2 regions of the Paraliobacillus sediminis genome follow, and region 1 is predicted to be linked to the other one. Evidence: riboswitches for the same ligand, from Rfam matches in the RefSeq annotation. Region 1 holds a riboswitch; the other holds the start of a gene.

Region 1 (7,595 bases):
CTGTTTGTATCCAGATACAGTTATAGTCTGATCCACATTGTCTTTTCCACAAATATGAATAATCTCAAACTGTGAGGTTAGTGCGGTCAATTCATCTCTTACAGTCTGGTTAATTCGCTGTGCACCCGCACTCCCTCCCATAATAAGAAGAGAAGGCTTAATACCTTGAAGCCCAGCATACGCTAATCCCTTTTGCTTGCTCCCCTGGAAAAGTTCTGGTCTCACAACCGCACCAATCCATTCTGCTTTCTTATCAGGTAAATGTTGCATTGTTTCAGGAAATGTTGCTAGTATTTTTTTTGCAAAGGGCATTGCAAGTTTATTGGCCAATCCGGGTGTGATATCTGATTCATGTATCACAGCTGGAACACGTCTCAGTCGAGCTGCTATTAAAACAGGAACAGAGACAAATCCACCTTTAGAAAATATAACTTTCGGCTTCACTCTTCTTAAAATTCGATATGCTTGCTCAATACCTATCATTACCTTAAACGGATCTTTAAAGTTTTCCTTAGACATGTATCTCCGTAACTTTCCAGTTGAAATCGGATGATATGTAACACCTTCTAATTTCCCTATCAATTCGCGTTCAATTCCAGTTTTTGATCCAATATAATCAACTTTCCAACCTTGTTCTAAAAAAGTAGGAATAATTGCAATGTTTACCATAACATGACCAGCAGTTCCTCCACCAGTAAATACGATACACTTTTCACTCATTAATAAAACCCTCTCTTTATTCACAGTACTCTCTAAGAATTTTACCATAAAAGAAAGGCAAATATGTATGAAACAATTACTATTGGAAAAAAGAACGGATCATTTTTATAATTGAAACGATTCCGCAACTTTTACTAGTTCATTTTTTGTTATTTTATTAGAAACATCTTCTGTTTTAATGATCCCAGAACGATAAACTAGTTTATAAGATATACCTGATTTACTCCAATAAAGCGTTTTTGCAAAGGTATTATCAATGTATGATCCACTTATTTCTTCATCGATCATAACCGAATCACCTGTAGCAAGATTCTTAAAATCTCCCTCAACTGCTTGAAAAGTTAATAGGTCGTTCTCTTGTGAATAAAAACTAACATCTAATGCCTCTTGACTTGTACCCTTAACAACATATTGATCTGAAATGATAAAGTCCACTTGAATAGGGACGAATTCCGGTGTTTCAGGATTGAATGACAATCCATCTAAAGCTTCTTTCACTTCCGAACTTTCATACGTATAATAACCCTCAGGAATGGATACCTGTTGTTTGCAACCGATCAATGCAAAAAAACTTATCATGCACAAGATTAGATATCTTTTCATTACACTTCGTCCCTCCTTCATTTTTCTATGCACATGAAATATGCTATTTATTAGACGTGCGACACTTCCATTACGTTTCGGGTTATTTAAAAAAAATCAAACACTGGTCCATTTATTGGATAAGTGTTCGATTATAATTAGTAGCGATGTTTGTAAAAATATCCTGATCAAATGTAATTGGATCCACATAAATAACTACTGTCCGCTTCTGTTTCGCCTGAACAGATGATGCTATTTGCTGTATCTTTTCAGGGAAAAAACCTATCGAAAAAAAGTGTGGTACAAGATAAATAACGTCATAATCTGCTGCTAGCAATCGCTCCAACTCGACTTCAAAATTTGGATCATTCGAATTTAAATAAGATTCATAAACAGGCATTCCTGTTAACTTATTTTCTAATTCACGACCAAAAGATGCAAACATATCACTTGCTTCTAAATACCTACTACCATGAGAAACAAGGAGAACTGCCTCTCTTTTTTGTTCATGCATCACACGCCTATTTACTATTCTTTTTTGTGTATTTACAATAAGTTGTTCGCTGGCTCCTAACGGCTCACTTACATGGATAGCTAACTCGGGAAATTTATGCTGTGCCTTTTTTACTTCATTAGGAATATCCTCTATTACATGTACTCCAGGTAATAAAAATACCGGTACAAGAATAATTTCTGTCGCACCATGCTTCACACATTGTGTAACACCTTCAATAATTGAAGGCTCTACTTCAAGAAAAGTTGTAACCTGTATTGGAGCAGCAATGTATCGCTCCATCTCTTTCAATTCTAATTGAAATTGTTTATTCGTTTGATTATTTTTACTACCATGGCAAATATAAAGAACTGCTCTCATACAAAATTCACCTCTAGCACCATTCTAACATTCGAACTAATATTTAAACAACATTGCAACAAGTTGAAAACCTGCACCTATCGTCCAAAAAACAACATAATCTCCACGGGTTACAACGCCAGTTTCTACTGCTTCATGTAAAGCAATAAATGGACTACTAGTACCTGTGTAACCAAAACGATCTCCAACATAAATTAATTGTTTCTGCTCTAAAGTAAATTCATTTTTAATTTTTAAGATGTTAGCTAAAGAGAATTGGGATAAGCAGTAGGCCTTTATGTCCTTTGTTGTTAGATTATTTCTCTCTAATAATCTTTCTAACATCCTGTAAGTTGGTGGCATTGCTAAATCGGCGTTAAACGGAAGCCATTTAATATATTTATCCTCTACACTATTCATATTCGATAAGCCGCTACCAGGGTACATGATTTTATCACGATTAACAGAATCAGTATGGTATATAGCATCAATGAAACCACTATCTTTCTCTGTTTTCTCCAGTACTACAGCCGCAGCAGCGTCACCATAATTAGCATATGTAATCTCATCTTCTGGATTACTAATAAGCGAATTATAATCAGAGCCTACAATTAACGTTCTATTTATTCGAAAATTTGCTTTCATATAATAAGACGCTTGTTCTACAGCAACTGTCATGCCTGCACAATTAGCATTAGAGTCAAATATTATCGTCTCACTATTTGCCTCAATTGCATCATGTAAAAACATCGTATTGGTAGGAAAAGTTGTTTCTGGTACTTGCGTTGAAAATACAATCATATCGATATCTTTACCAGTGAGCTTTAGTTTATTTAATAATTTTTGAGCAACAGCTACTCCCATTGTCAAACCATTTTCTTCTGAGTTATCAATTACATATCTCTTATTTCTACCCATATGTGCTAAAAACCGCTCTATATCTTTATCTCTCTCAGCAAAATGATTAATGAAGTATTCATTATCCAGAATTTTATCCGGATGATAAACATCTACCCCTTTAATTCGGATGTTTTCCACTAACAATCCCCACCTTTATACTAACTCCATTCAAGCAGTTTTACGCAATCTCGACTACTTCACCATTTGTTAAACCTGCATTCTTAGCAATCCGTTTCAACTGCATTTTTATAACAGGGCTTTTCTTAATTGTAAAAAGAACTTTTTCAAATCCTGATTGGTTATACATTTTAAATGAATTTTCTAAACTCGGAACCATATCTTTTGTCAGTATATTCATAGTTGTACAATCTACATCTAATGTATATTGATTAGCCGTAATAGAACCTACTTTTGTTTGATAATCTTTCACAAAAAGTTCCACATCCTCAGGTTCAAATGAACCACTAACCATCATGTCTACTTTCTTATTTGTTTTATCAACCTTAATACTGTACTTTTCCATTTTAATTTTCCTCCTATTTTTATACCATGTACGCAAAAAGCCTACAAAAATATTTGTAGGCTCATAATCATTTTAATACGTGCTAAATGACTAAATGCAACCCGACCATCTTTGCTCTAAAGCTTTAGATTCGTGGCTTTGCGTCCTTATCTTTCAATAAGTTTGCCAAAGTATGTAGTTCTAATTGCTTACATATAATATCATAGTATGCATAATATTAGAAGCTACTTATTTAATAAATTAACTTTAGTTATACTATGTTTAATTGCGCATTTCTTTTTTTATTTTTTGGTATTTAACTAATTGCGTCACATACCAAGCTAATACAATTAAGGTTAATACAAATCCGATTGCCAAAGATAAATTATAATCTAATCCTAATCCTTCAGGTGCATAAAAAATATACGTTGCCGATACACCTGTCATAAAAGTTGCTGGTATCGCTGCTATCCAATGAAATTTATGACTTTCAACTAGATACATTGCAGCTGTCCAAAGCATTACTGTTGCAACAACTTGATTTGTCCAGCCCACATAACGCCATAAGAATGTATAATCAATGGTTGCTAAAAAGAAAGCAGGAATAGAAACCGGTATTGCAACAAGTAGTACTTTAATTTTATTATTCATATCAAATATATTCGTAAGCATATCCGTCAAAATCATTCGTGATGATCGTAATGCAGTATCCCCAGTAGTTATCGGAAGAATAATCACACCAAATATTGCTAAAATCCCACCAGTAACCCCTAGTAATGACGTTGAAATTTCGTTAACAACACCTGACGGCCCTCCAGCCGCTAAAGCTTCTTGTAACCCGGCAGTTCCATTAAAGAAAGTCATCCCAGCAGCAGCCCAAATCAATGCAATAACTCCCTCAGTGATCATTGCTCCGTAAAATATTCTACGTCCATCCGTTTCATTTTTCATTGTCCTAGCAATAATCGGACTTTGTGTCGAATGAAAACCAGAAATTGCCCCACACGATATTGTAACCATTAATAAAGGCCAAATCGGTAATTCTCCAGGATGTAAATTTTGCAATGTAATATTAGGGATCGGTTTTCCTGAAAACAGCAGGGCAATTCCAACAGAAGCCGCCATTATTAACAAAATTGCGCCTAGAATAGGATAGGCTCGTCCAATAACACGATTAATTGGCAATACAGTTGCTATAACAAAATAGGCAAAAATAATTACTAACGCAACAAAAAAACTTAATGGTGTAATTTGCGAAATTAATTGTGCTGGTCCAGCCGTGAATGCAGCTGCAACCAAAATCATTAATACAAGTGAAATAACATTAATAAATGACTTTATATACTTCCCTAAATATCGACCAACAAGTGTTGGAAATTGTGCCCCACCATGACGTAAGGACATCATTCCGGAAAAATAATCGTGTACTCCCCCTGCAAAGATACTGCCTAATACAATCCAGAAGAATGCTACTGGTCCGTATAAAGCACCGGCAACTGCCCCGTATATAGGACCTAATCCTGCAATATTTAATAATTGAATCAAATTCCCTTTCCACCAACTCATAGGAATGAAGTCTAAATTATCACGCTTACTATATGCAGGTGTTACTGTTTCATCGTTTACTACAAAAATCTTCTCTACGAATTTAGAATAAAAAACGTAACCAAGTATAAGTGCAAATAATGCGATTAAAAATGTCGCCATGTTCATTTCCCCCTGTTAAAATCGTAAAGTATACATATAGTAACACTTTTCGACAAAAGAAAATATAATATTCAGAAAAAATTCTCTTCTCAAAAATAGATTATCTTTATTTAAGGGATTTTTAAGAAATGAATTATATAATTGGTAACATAGGATAACATTTCACCTAAGAAAGGAACATATTATGAATAAAATTATTAGTGTCTTTTTGGCACTTTCCATCCTGTTAAATGTCTATTTCATCTTTGATAACAATACAAATGAAATTGACGCAACAGGAAGCAAGATCTCTTATTCTCTTAGTAATTTGGAAGGAGATCCAGAGCAACAATTGCTAGATATTATTAACAATTCAACAGAAAGTCTTGATATAGCTATATATAACCTTGATGATACAGCTATTGCAGAAGCTATACTTGATGCGAATCAGCGAGGTGTAGCTATTCAGATAATAACAGATCAAGAAAAATTAGCGAATGATGATAGTGAAGAAATTTTCACCTCACTCTCTGAAGCTGGTATACCGATAAAAATAAATACAAAAACAAAAATGCATTTAAAATTAACAATTTCAGATCAAACAACAGTAGTGGCTGGTTCATTTAATTACACAGACAATTCAAGTGAAGAAAACCAGGAGCTCCTTTTCGCTATTGAGCATACTGAATTAGCAACAGAATGGAATGATTTATTCCTCACTTTATGGGAAAGTAGTGATTACACAGCTTGGACACCTTAAGAAATAGATATTAAAAAAAGGTGAATCAATACTTCATTCCGATAGGCAGTATAAATCGCTTAAAATTTAACACATAAAAATGCTTGGAAATTCCAAGCATTTTTCATAGTGTTTATTTATTATTAAACCTAAATATTTATTTATATTCTTCAGCCAAAAGCCCATAAATAACGTGGTCCACATAATGGTCATATAGCCACTCTGCTTGTCTTAATTTACCTTCTTCTTTAAAGCAAAAACGTTCAGGAAGTACTCTACTTTTGTTGTTTTCAGTAGCGACATTCACCTCAATTTTATTAAGTCCAAGGTCGTTAAACCCATAATCAATTATAGTCTTAAAAGCTCTCGACATAACACCCACACCTTGAAACTTCACACCTAACCAATTTTATTTCTCTTATCAATGTCATTAAATCCTATTGTTCCTGCAATGACTCCTTTATAGATAATGGCGAAAGATTTTGGGTATCCACCATTTTCAGCAAACGCTTTTAATCTCGCTTTTATATTTTGAGTACTATCTTCTAAACTTTTAATGTTATCCAGCCAACCAAGCCATTCTCGTAAATATTCTTTTGAATTAATGGTTAATTTATAGAATTCTTCAGCGTCATCTTCATTGAGCATTCTCAATGAAACTTCTTCATCAATCTTATGTATTAACATTCTCGGCTCTCCCTTGGTATATATAATCTTCTTTACATTTATTTTATCATAAATATTCCAATACCTTTCAAAGAGTCAGTTTGCATAAACATAATTTTTTCCCATCCATAAATATAAAAGACCAAATCAAAGTACAATTTGGTCATAAATAGTTCATCCACGAAAATTAAACTACTCACACTTATCCTCAACCATTTTTCATTATGCATATACTTCCTTTTTATCATTCTTAAAGAAGTGCTGCATGGCGTAATAAACATCTTCTTTTTTTCGTATGATAAAATGATCTAGATTTGGCTGATCAAATTCTTTAAAGACTTGCATTAATGTAGAATGACGCTGATATTGATTCACTTCGGCATAACCGAATAAACTTGCATATGATAACAGTTCTTTTACCAAAGCTACACATCGTCTATTGTCTGAGGTAAGGTTATCACCATCAGATAAATGAAAAGGATAAATATTATAACGAGCAGGATCATAGTTTGATTCAATCAATTCTAATGCTTTTTTATAAGCTGAAGAGCAAATAGTCCCTCCACTTTCGCCTCTAGAAAAGAAAGCTTCTTCATCTACTACTTTTGCCTCCGTATGATGGGCTATAAATTCAATATCGACTGTTTCATAGTTAGTTCGAAGAAAGCGAGTCATCCAAAAAAAGAAGCTACGCGCCACATACTTCTCAAATTGTCCCATGCTTCCACTCGTATCCATCATTGCTAAAACAACAGCTTTCGATTGTGGTTTTTCAATTTCATTCCACGTTTTAAAACGTAAATCATCAGGGTAAATCGGATGAAACACAGCACTACCTTGCCTTGCATTTCGTTTGTAGGCCTCTAATAAAGTACGTTTCTTATCAATATTACCTTCTAGTCCCTTTTTTCGTATATCATTAAAGGTAATATCAGATACTACGATAT
Region 2 (7,595 bases), on a different contig from region 1:
GAATCAACAATGGTCCAATATAAATATCACTGAAAAATTAATAGAAGCATTTCAGACAACGGTTTTCGTAGATAATAACGCTAACTTCTCCGTCTTCGCGGAACAGGTATACGAAAATTACTTATCTGATTTATTTTGTATCACTTTACATTCAGGAATTGGTTTAGGTATTATCAGTGAAAATAAATTTTACCGTGGTTATCAGGGATTTGCAGGTGAAATCGGACATATGATAATTGAATCCGATGGGGGTATATGTGCGTGTGGTAATAAGGGTTGTTGGGAATTATATGCTTCTGAAAAAGTTTTATCAAAGAAACTACTAGAAAGGTTCCCTACTCTTTCACTACCAGACGGTATTAAAGATCTTAGTCAGGATGAAGATTACCTTGCTATACTAGACGACTACCTCAACTATTTGGCTATTGGTTTAAACAACGTTATTAATATCTTTAATCCAGAGAAAATAATTTTAAGTGGTTCGATAATAAATGGAAATTCACCGTACATTAGTAAAATACAAGATAAATTAACGTCAAAAATAAATAACTACCGAGAAATCAGTGCCTCTAAGTTAGGACCAGATGCTTCTGCACTAGGCGGAGCTGCATCGGCACTCAAGAATTTCTTTGGGGTAACTATGATTAATTTTAATGATTACAATTACTTAGATTCCGATATATTAAAAACCTAGATTATCTCAGTCTGCTAGATAATGACAAAAAAAGTGTCAACTGTACTATCACATACAGTTGACATCTTTTTATCTTGTTATATTACTAATACTTTTATCTTAGGTCCATATAATACAGGTTTGCCACATCATCTTTTGTAATAACATGTGAGCCTGCATTAAGTGCTACAGTGACAACCCCATCTGTCATTTGATGCGTTGTTCCATCTATCTTAACTTCTGCATCATCATTCGTGTTAAACACTAGAGTTAATGTCGCATCTTCAACAGTGGTAAACGTAATACTAGTTGAACTCTCAATTTTTAGACTCTGCGTTAGTGTTAAGCCGCTATATTCTACTGTTCCTTTACTTGATGATAAATTTCCTTCGATAGTATAGAAATCGCTATCCTTTCCATCAGTCGTGAAATTATGAGAATACTCTCCAGTTACTGGCTCCGTTGGATCGGGATCTGTTGGATCCGTTGGAGTTGGGTCAGTCGGTATTTCTATTGCATTACCACCTACAGATACAAGACTTGTTTTGTAGTTTTTTATTTTTGACATAAGCTCTGCATTAAGCTTATATGATGTATCATCAACTGCATCATTAAATTCCCATGTGAAGTCCCCGTTATTTAGGCGGCCAGAATCGTCTGTAACATTTTGTTCTACAGTACCTACTTCATCAATATCAGAAAGATTTACGCCCATATCTATACTCGTATCAAAGTTATTATAAGTTGTTCCGCCTACTAGTGTTTTGTACGTGCTTGGTACCGTTTCGTTTCTTGAAGAAGCTAGGTATGCATCAAATGAACTTGCATTAGCTGAAGCTGTACCGTCATTTGAATTTGCATAAATTAGACTCGCAGCATCAACAATTGTATTATTGTATGCTTTGATCATACCTCCATCTTCGCCAGAGAACGTTCCATTTCCTAACATATCAGTTCCTTGTAACGAACTCATCATAGGATATTTTGCATTTCTAAAATAATTGGATTCTATAAACGCTGAACTACCTGTTGTCGTTCCAACGCCATATTTTGATATGCCATCAAAAAAGTTATTATACACGTGCACTGATGCTACTCTTATTCGTGGATGACGAGAGTCTGAATGATCAAACCAGTTATGATGATATGTTACAAAGAACTCTGTAGATTCACTTAAACCACATAACGAAGCTTTCCCAGCATCCCAATAATGATTATGGGAGAATGTAATATAAGTGGATCCTTTTTTCAGATCAGTTGAACCATCACCTTTTGCTTGATCAGAATCAGATCCAGCAGTTCCATAGAAAAGATCATTATGATGGATCCAAACATTCATATTACCTGTATCAAGTGAAATAGCATCGTCAGGAAATAACGCTACGCCTACGTTTCTGATTTCTAGATTACCAGTATATCTTACAAGTATTCCCCATCCATAGGCATACGTATCTTCACCAATACCTTCTAAAGTAATATTCGTTTCTGCATAACTTGTATTACCTTTCAATTCAAGATAACCATTACTATTCAGTTGTCCACTCATATCGTCATCTGTAATTTTTCCAATCAATCTGATTGCAAGTGGCGTTTTATCATATCCCTTTTTTCTTAATGACATAATTTCGCCTATTCCAACACCCGTCTGTACATCACCCGAGCTATTCATTATCACATCATGCGTAACTGTTTTAGCAGTCTCTGCTGTTACATAAATAATTTGAGCTCCATCCTTAAGTGTTCCATCTTCATTATAAGCACCTGAACCTGTGCCATATTGTGAGTTACCTGCAAAGGCAAATCCAGATCTGTCATGTTCCTGTACGGAAAGTTCATTAGTGTAAGCGCTTACCTTAGAGCCGTCTTTAAGTAACCCGTCCACTTTCATTACATAGTCTCCAGCTGCAAGACCTACGGCGTCAGCTCTCCAATAAGAAGCGTAGTTACGAATTAAATCATTGTCAATTTGTTCATATTGAGAATCTGGAGCACTTGCAGGTTTAACATATACATTATATCCTTCTGTATTACTTATAGGTGACCACTCTACATATGCAGTTTCAAACCAAGCCCCACTGTTAGATATAGTTAGACTTGCAGCGTGTACTGTCTGATTTGCGAATCCGACTGTCACTAACGATAGTATAAAAGAATACAATAAAAAACGAGTAAATACCTTTGTAATTACATTCTTCATTAAAATTCCTCCAATGTTTAAATTTTTAAACCCTGAGCTTGCCACCATGACTGCATTTTTCATATGACTTAACTTCTGCCTTAATAAGTAGACCTTGTCCATTCACCTCCTTAAACGAAAACCTAAGTTCTCCTTTCATAGTAAGTGCAATTTTCAAAACCATCTCGACAGAGCAAAAAACCTAACGATTTCTTGTCATTAGGTTGCATTACAAAAACAACACAAGTCATTCGTTTAAATAACTATAGTCATTATTATGTGCAACCCGACGATCATAGAAAATTACTTTACCTTAGATTCGTAGCTTTGCGTCCCTATTTTTCAATAGGTTTGCCAAATATAATAATATGTTTTTCTTGGTATAATTTACTTTAACAAATTTTTCTATAATAAGTAAATAATTAGATAGTACTATTTTTTGGAAATATAGTATAGTATTTCTATTAATAAATATATTGAGCTGCTTTTATTGAGGATTTTTCTTTCATTCTAAAATATTTGAATTAATAATTCTAAAAATATTGAATTTAGTGCGATAATACTTTAGAATAACTTTATATTAGAAAAGAGGTGCTTAAATGGATGTTTTAAATACTACAAGTAGAAAAAGAGAGACCTATGAAGTGCATTTAGAATATTCGCTACTTTGGGAATGTGCATTGGGGATTGCTGCTGTTACAAACAGTCCTTTAATTAAAACTTTAGAGAAGCCAGCAGAATATTGGAAACAAGTTAAGAGCAATATTACGGAAGAATTATTAACTCAACTAAACATCGTGGAAGAGAAAAACACTTGGAAGTCTTTATTACAGTTGCTTCATCAGGAAAAATTTACTGAAATAAAGCATTTCGTTTTATATATTAAAGAGCTATCTGAAACAGATTTAAAGTACATTTGTCTACCTTTCATTGGCCAGAAGTATGAGAAAACAAGGAAAAAGGCATCAATCGGACAATGCGCTGCAGTAACCGAATTAATGACATTAACAAAGGACAATCCGTTTTTTCCAACTTACATCAAATTTATTTGTGATGTGAATGCAACCTATTTAAAGAAGCATCTAATCGCTGTTATGGAAGGCTGGTTCGATGAAGTTATAAATAATGAAAATCCAGAAGAGATTACTACATATTTAAAGATGGATTATGAATCTAAAATTCAAAAGTCTAAAGGAATGTCTCCCGAGGAGTTGATAGAATGGGCAACTGGTGGGATTATCTATTTACCAGAGCCTAGTATCGGTAGAGTCTTGCTAATCCCTCAATATGTATATAGGCCATGGAATATTGAAGCTGATATAGAAGGCACCAAAGTTTTCTACTATCCAATAGCAAATGAAAGTATTTTCCCGAATAATTCGCATATTCCTAACAACTTTCTAGTTCTAAGCTATAAAGCTCTGGGCGATGAGGTTAGACTCCGCATGGTCAAATTATTATATAAAAATGATTTAACATTACAAGAAATTACAGATGAACTAGAAATGGCGAAATCTACGGTTCATCATCACCTTAAAATCCTAAGGTCCGCTAGGTTAGTAGAGATAGTAAATGCAAAATATTGTTTGAAGCAAAATGCAATAAAGTCATTGCCAAAAGAAATGGAACAATATTTAGGTCCAAGATAAGGAGAGCAGGTGATGGTAGAGCCATTAAAAAGAAGTGTCCATGAAGTACCTGAATTCAAGCACAATTATTCTGTTTTCCGTTTTATTAGTGGAAATGTCATATCTTTTTGCGGTGACCAAATTTATTTGATTGCTATTCCCCTTATGGTCTTGGCTATAACAGGTTCTCCATTGAGTATGGGACTGGTTGCAGCACTTGAGCGTTTACCAATTTTATTTCAACCACTTACTGGGATATTAGCAGATCGTTATAATAGAAAATATTTATTATTACTATGTGATATGGCAAGATCTATTATTGTTGGTCTAATTGGGGTATTATTTATTTTTGACTTATTAGAAATTTGGTTCTTATATAGTGGCGCTTTTATTATAGGGCTATTAAGTCAAGTGTATAACACTGCTCAGTTTGCTTCCATTCCAAGATTGGTACGTAAAGGTGACTTGCAAGCAGTAAATTCTATAAACACAGGTTTATTCAATACTGCTGTATTAGTCGCACCAGGGCTAGGTGGCTTGATTATTAGTTTTTATAATCCAGGCTATGCGCTATTACTTAATAGCTTTAGTTTTCTAGTAGCATTTTTTGCGATTTTAAGCATCAATTTAAAACAAGAACCTCAAAAGCTTAATAAGAAAAGGTCATTTTGGATAGATATTAAAGAAGGTTTCCAATTTGTTATTCAAACAAAGCCAATACTTTTTACAAATGTAGCAATGTTAGCTTCAATCTTTGGTACAACCTTGTTTTTAACCATGATTATATTTCATTTAACCGATACGATTAATTTAACAGTAGAACAGACCGGTATACTGATATCGATTGGTGGAATTGGAGCAATAGCCGGCGCATTAGTTACAAATTCGTTAAGTAAAAGGTACTCATACCGTCGTATCTTATTTGTATCTTCTTTTATTGGTGGAGTTTCGATCGTTTTATTTGGCATAGCATCTACATATTTTTTGTTAATTATATTTAATGCTTTAGGAACGTTTGCTGCCTCATTGATGAATCCTTGTATTGTTACAATAAGGCAGACATTAACTCCTGATCATTTATTAGGACGTGTACAAGCTACGAGTCGTTTTATGACATGGATTCTTATGCCTTTAGCAGCGTTTCTAGCTGGTCTGTTAGCAAATGAATTTGGAACCAATTTCACAATAATATTAGGAGGTACTGTATCAACTTTCGCTTCTGTATTCTATCTACATCGTTCACTGAAATATAATTAAAAATTATGTTAGAGTTAGCTTCGCAAATTCTTCATCATCTCTCGCACATAACACCATCCCTTTGCCAAGAATGACTTTGATGTATTTTTTTCTTCAAAACGTTACATCTTATAGCTATCCTAAGGTCAAAAGTTATTACAGAAAATAAAAAGGCTTACTATATAAGTAAGCCATTAAACCCTATTCTTCCCACTACAACAGAATCATCGTTCACCTTTACTTTAAGTCTTTAACACCAGTCTCTAATATCTCCATTTGCAATAGTGTCTGTTCATCCGTAATCATTTTATCTTTACCATTTATAATGGCTTCATATAAATCATCATACACTATCCCATAATCACCATTTACCGATTTCACTTTTTCTTCATGGGTGGTACCTTCTTCATCAATATATGTCAGTACACCATAATGTTCTAGTCTATCTACGCCAAAATCCTTGTTATCAGGCATGTAAAATAACTTTAAATGTTCTTCTTGACGATCTTTCGTTTCTTTCACAAAACAACCCTTGGTGCCATAAACAACAAAGCTAGGTCTTTCTTTTAATCTAAAATAACTGGATTTCACAGATACTTTTAACCTGCCATAATATAAATCTAGATCAAAATAATCATTCATTCTTCCCGGTCCTAATAGTTGTTTGACATCGTAATGTGTAGAATCTGGCTTGCCAAAATAGCTGACGACTTGATCTAGTGTATGACAGCCATGTTCATATAAAAATGAAAAAGCTGGAATAAACGAATGAACAGATTCGGGTACGTACGGGCGATAATAGTCATAATGCATTTCTACTTCAAGCAAGTCCCCGATCTTTCCTTCTTCAATGACTTTTTGCACAGTTAGAAAATCACTATCAAAACGTCTATTTTGATAGGATTGAACAATTAGACTTTTCTCTTTTGCCAATGCAAATATTTCTTTTGCCTGTTCTGAGGTTTCCATAAAAGGCTTTTCAACCAAACAGTTTTTATTATGTTCTAATACTTGTTTTGCATATTCATAATGGCTGTCATGTCTGGTGCAAACTACAATAAGTTGAATGTCCTTGTCATTTAATAACTCATCTAAGTCAGAAGTATAATTTACTCCTGCAATTTTATCCCAATCATCATGAGCAGGATTTCTCCGATAAATTGTTTTCACCTTGATATTGTCTCGTTGCAGTACGAACGGTAGATGATATCTGTTCGTGCTTTTCCCATTTCCAATATAACCAATAGTTAGCATAATACCCTCCTGATATATGTAATTAATACTGTTAAAACTTAAGCTCTGCTTTTACCATAACTGAAAGGTTTTCATTATTTGCTTCCATTCAGCCATATGAAAAAGCACCTCCTAATGACTAATTTATCATGTTAGGAGGTACTTCTCAATTTATATAGCTAACACTCATTCATTGAATACAACTAAGTAAGCGTCTACCCTATTACATTAAGCCGATTACGTGGAAAATAATACCAACAACGAACAATCCAAGAATCATTGTTATTGGAGAAATTTTCTTTCTAAGTAGCCACATGCAAAGAATGGTAAGCAACAAACCAGATAAACCTGGAATTAAACTGTCTAAGTTATCTTGTAAAGTCGTTACTTTATCTTGGCTTAACGACAGACCAGCAGCTTGCTGTTCCAATGCAGTCCTAATTCCTTCCGCACCAGAAGGTAAGTTTGCCCAATCAATATAGGCACCTTCATCCAATGGAACGCTAGATACAGTTGGTGCAAATGATACAGCTACCCAGCGGTTAACTAAGGCACCAAGAATGAACATACCCAGTATCGAGGCGCCTTTCGTTATATCTTGGAGTATTCCACCAGATAGATCTTCCGTAATTTTAGAACCAGCTTTGTA

What was found. A riboswitch is a leader RNA that binds a small molecule or an ion and turns the genes downstream of it on or off. The one in region 1 is predicted to bind cyclic di-GMP.
Region 2: another riboswitch for cyclic di-GMP. It lies ahead of D2K60_RS00565 (pectate lyase family protein); the one in region 1 lies ahead of D2K60_RS19435 (hypothetical protein).

Annotation. Positions count from the first base shown of each region.
Region 1 covers NZ_QJSI01000004.1:80,368-87,962, reverse strand. Annotated here, with positions in the region: gene D2K60_RS19455 (undecaprenyldiphospho-muramoylpentapeptide beta-N-acetylglucosaminyltransferase) at 1-720, opposite strand, end outside; gene D2K60_RS19450 (hypothetical protein) at 826-1,323, opposite strand; gene D2K60_RS19445 (sirohydrochlorin chelatase) at 1,436-2,176, opposite strand; gene D2K60_RS19440 (ketoacyl-ACP synthase III) at 2,213-3,193, opposite strand; gene D2K60_RS19435 (hypothetical protein) at 3,234-3,578, opposite strand; cyclic di-GMP riboswitch class I at 3,671-3,755, opposite strand; gene D2K60_RS19430 (carbon starvation CstA family protein) at 3,840-5,264, opposite strand; gene D2K60_RS19425 (phospholipase D-like domain-containing protein) at 5,449-6,003, shown strand; gene D2K60_RS21235 (GNAT family N-acetyltransferase) at 6,140-6,355, opposite strand; gene D2K60_RS21230 (GNAT family N-acetyltransferase) at 6,382-6,669, opposite strand; gene yhbH (sporulation protein YhbH) at 6,871-7,595, opposite strand, start outside.
Region 2 covers NZ_QJSI01000001.1:111,163-118,757, reverse strand. Annotated here, with positions in the region: gene D2K60_RS00570 (ROK family transcriptional regulator) at 1-694, shown strand, start outside; gene D2K60_RS00565 (pectate lyase family protein) at 789-2,870, opposite strand; cyclic di-GMP riboswitch class I at 3,127-3,215, opposite strand; gene D2K60_RS00560 (ArsR/SmtB family transcription factor) at 3,449-4,498, shown strand; gene D2K60_RS00555 (MFS transporter) at 4,511-5,734, shown strand; gene D2K60_RS00550 (oxidoreductase) at 5,951-6,967, opposite strand; gene D2K60_RS00545 (PTS system mannose/fructose/sorbose family transporter subunit IID) at 7,170-7,595, opposite strand, start outside.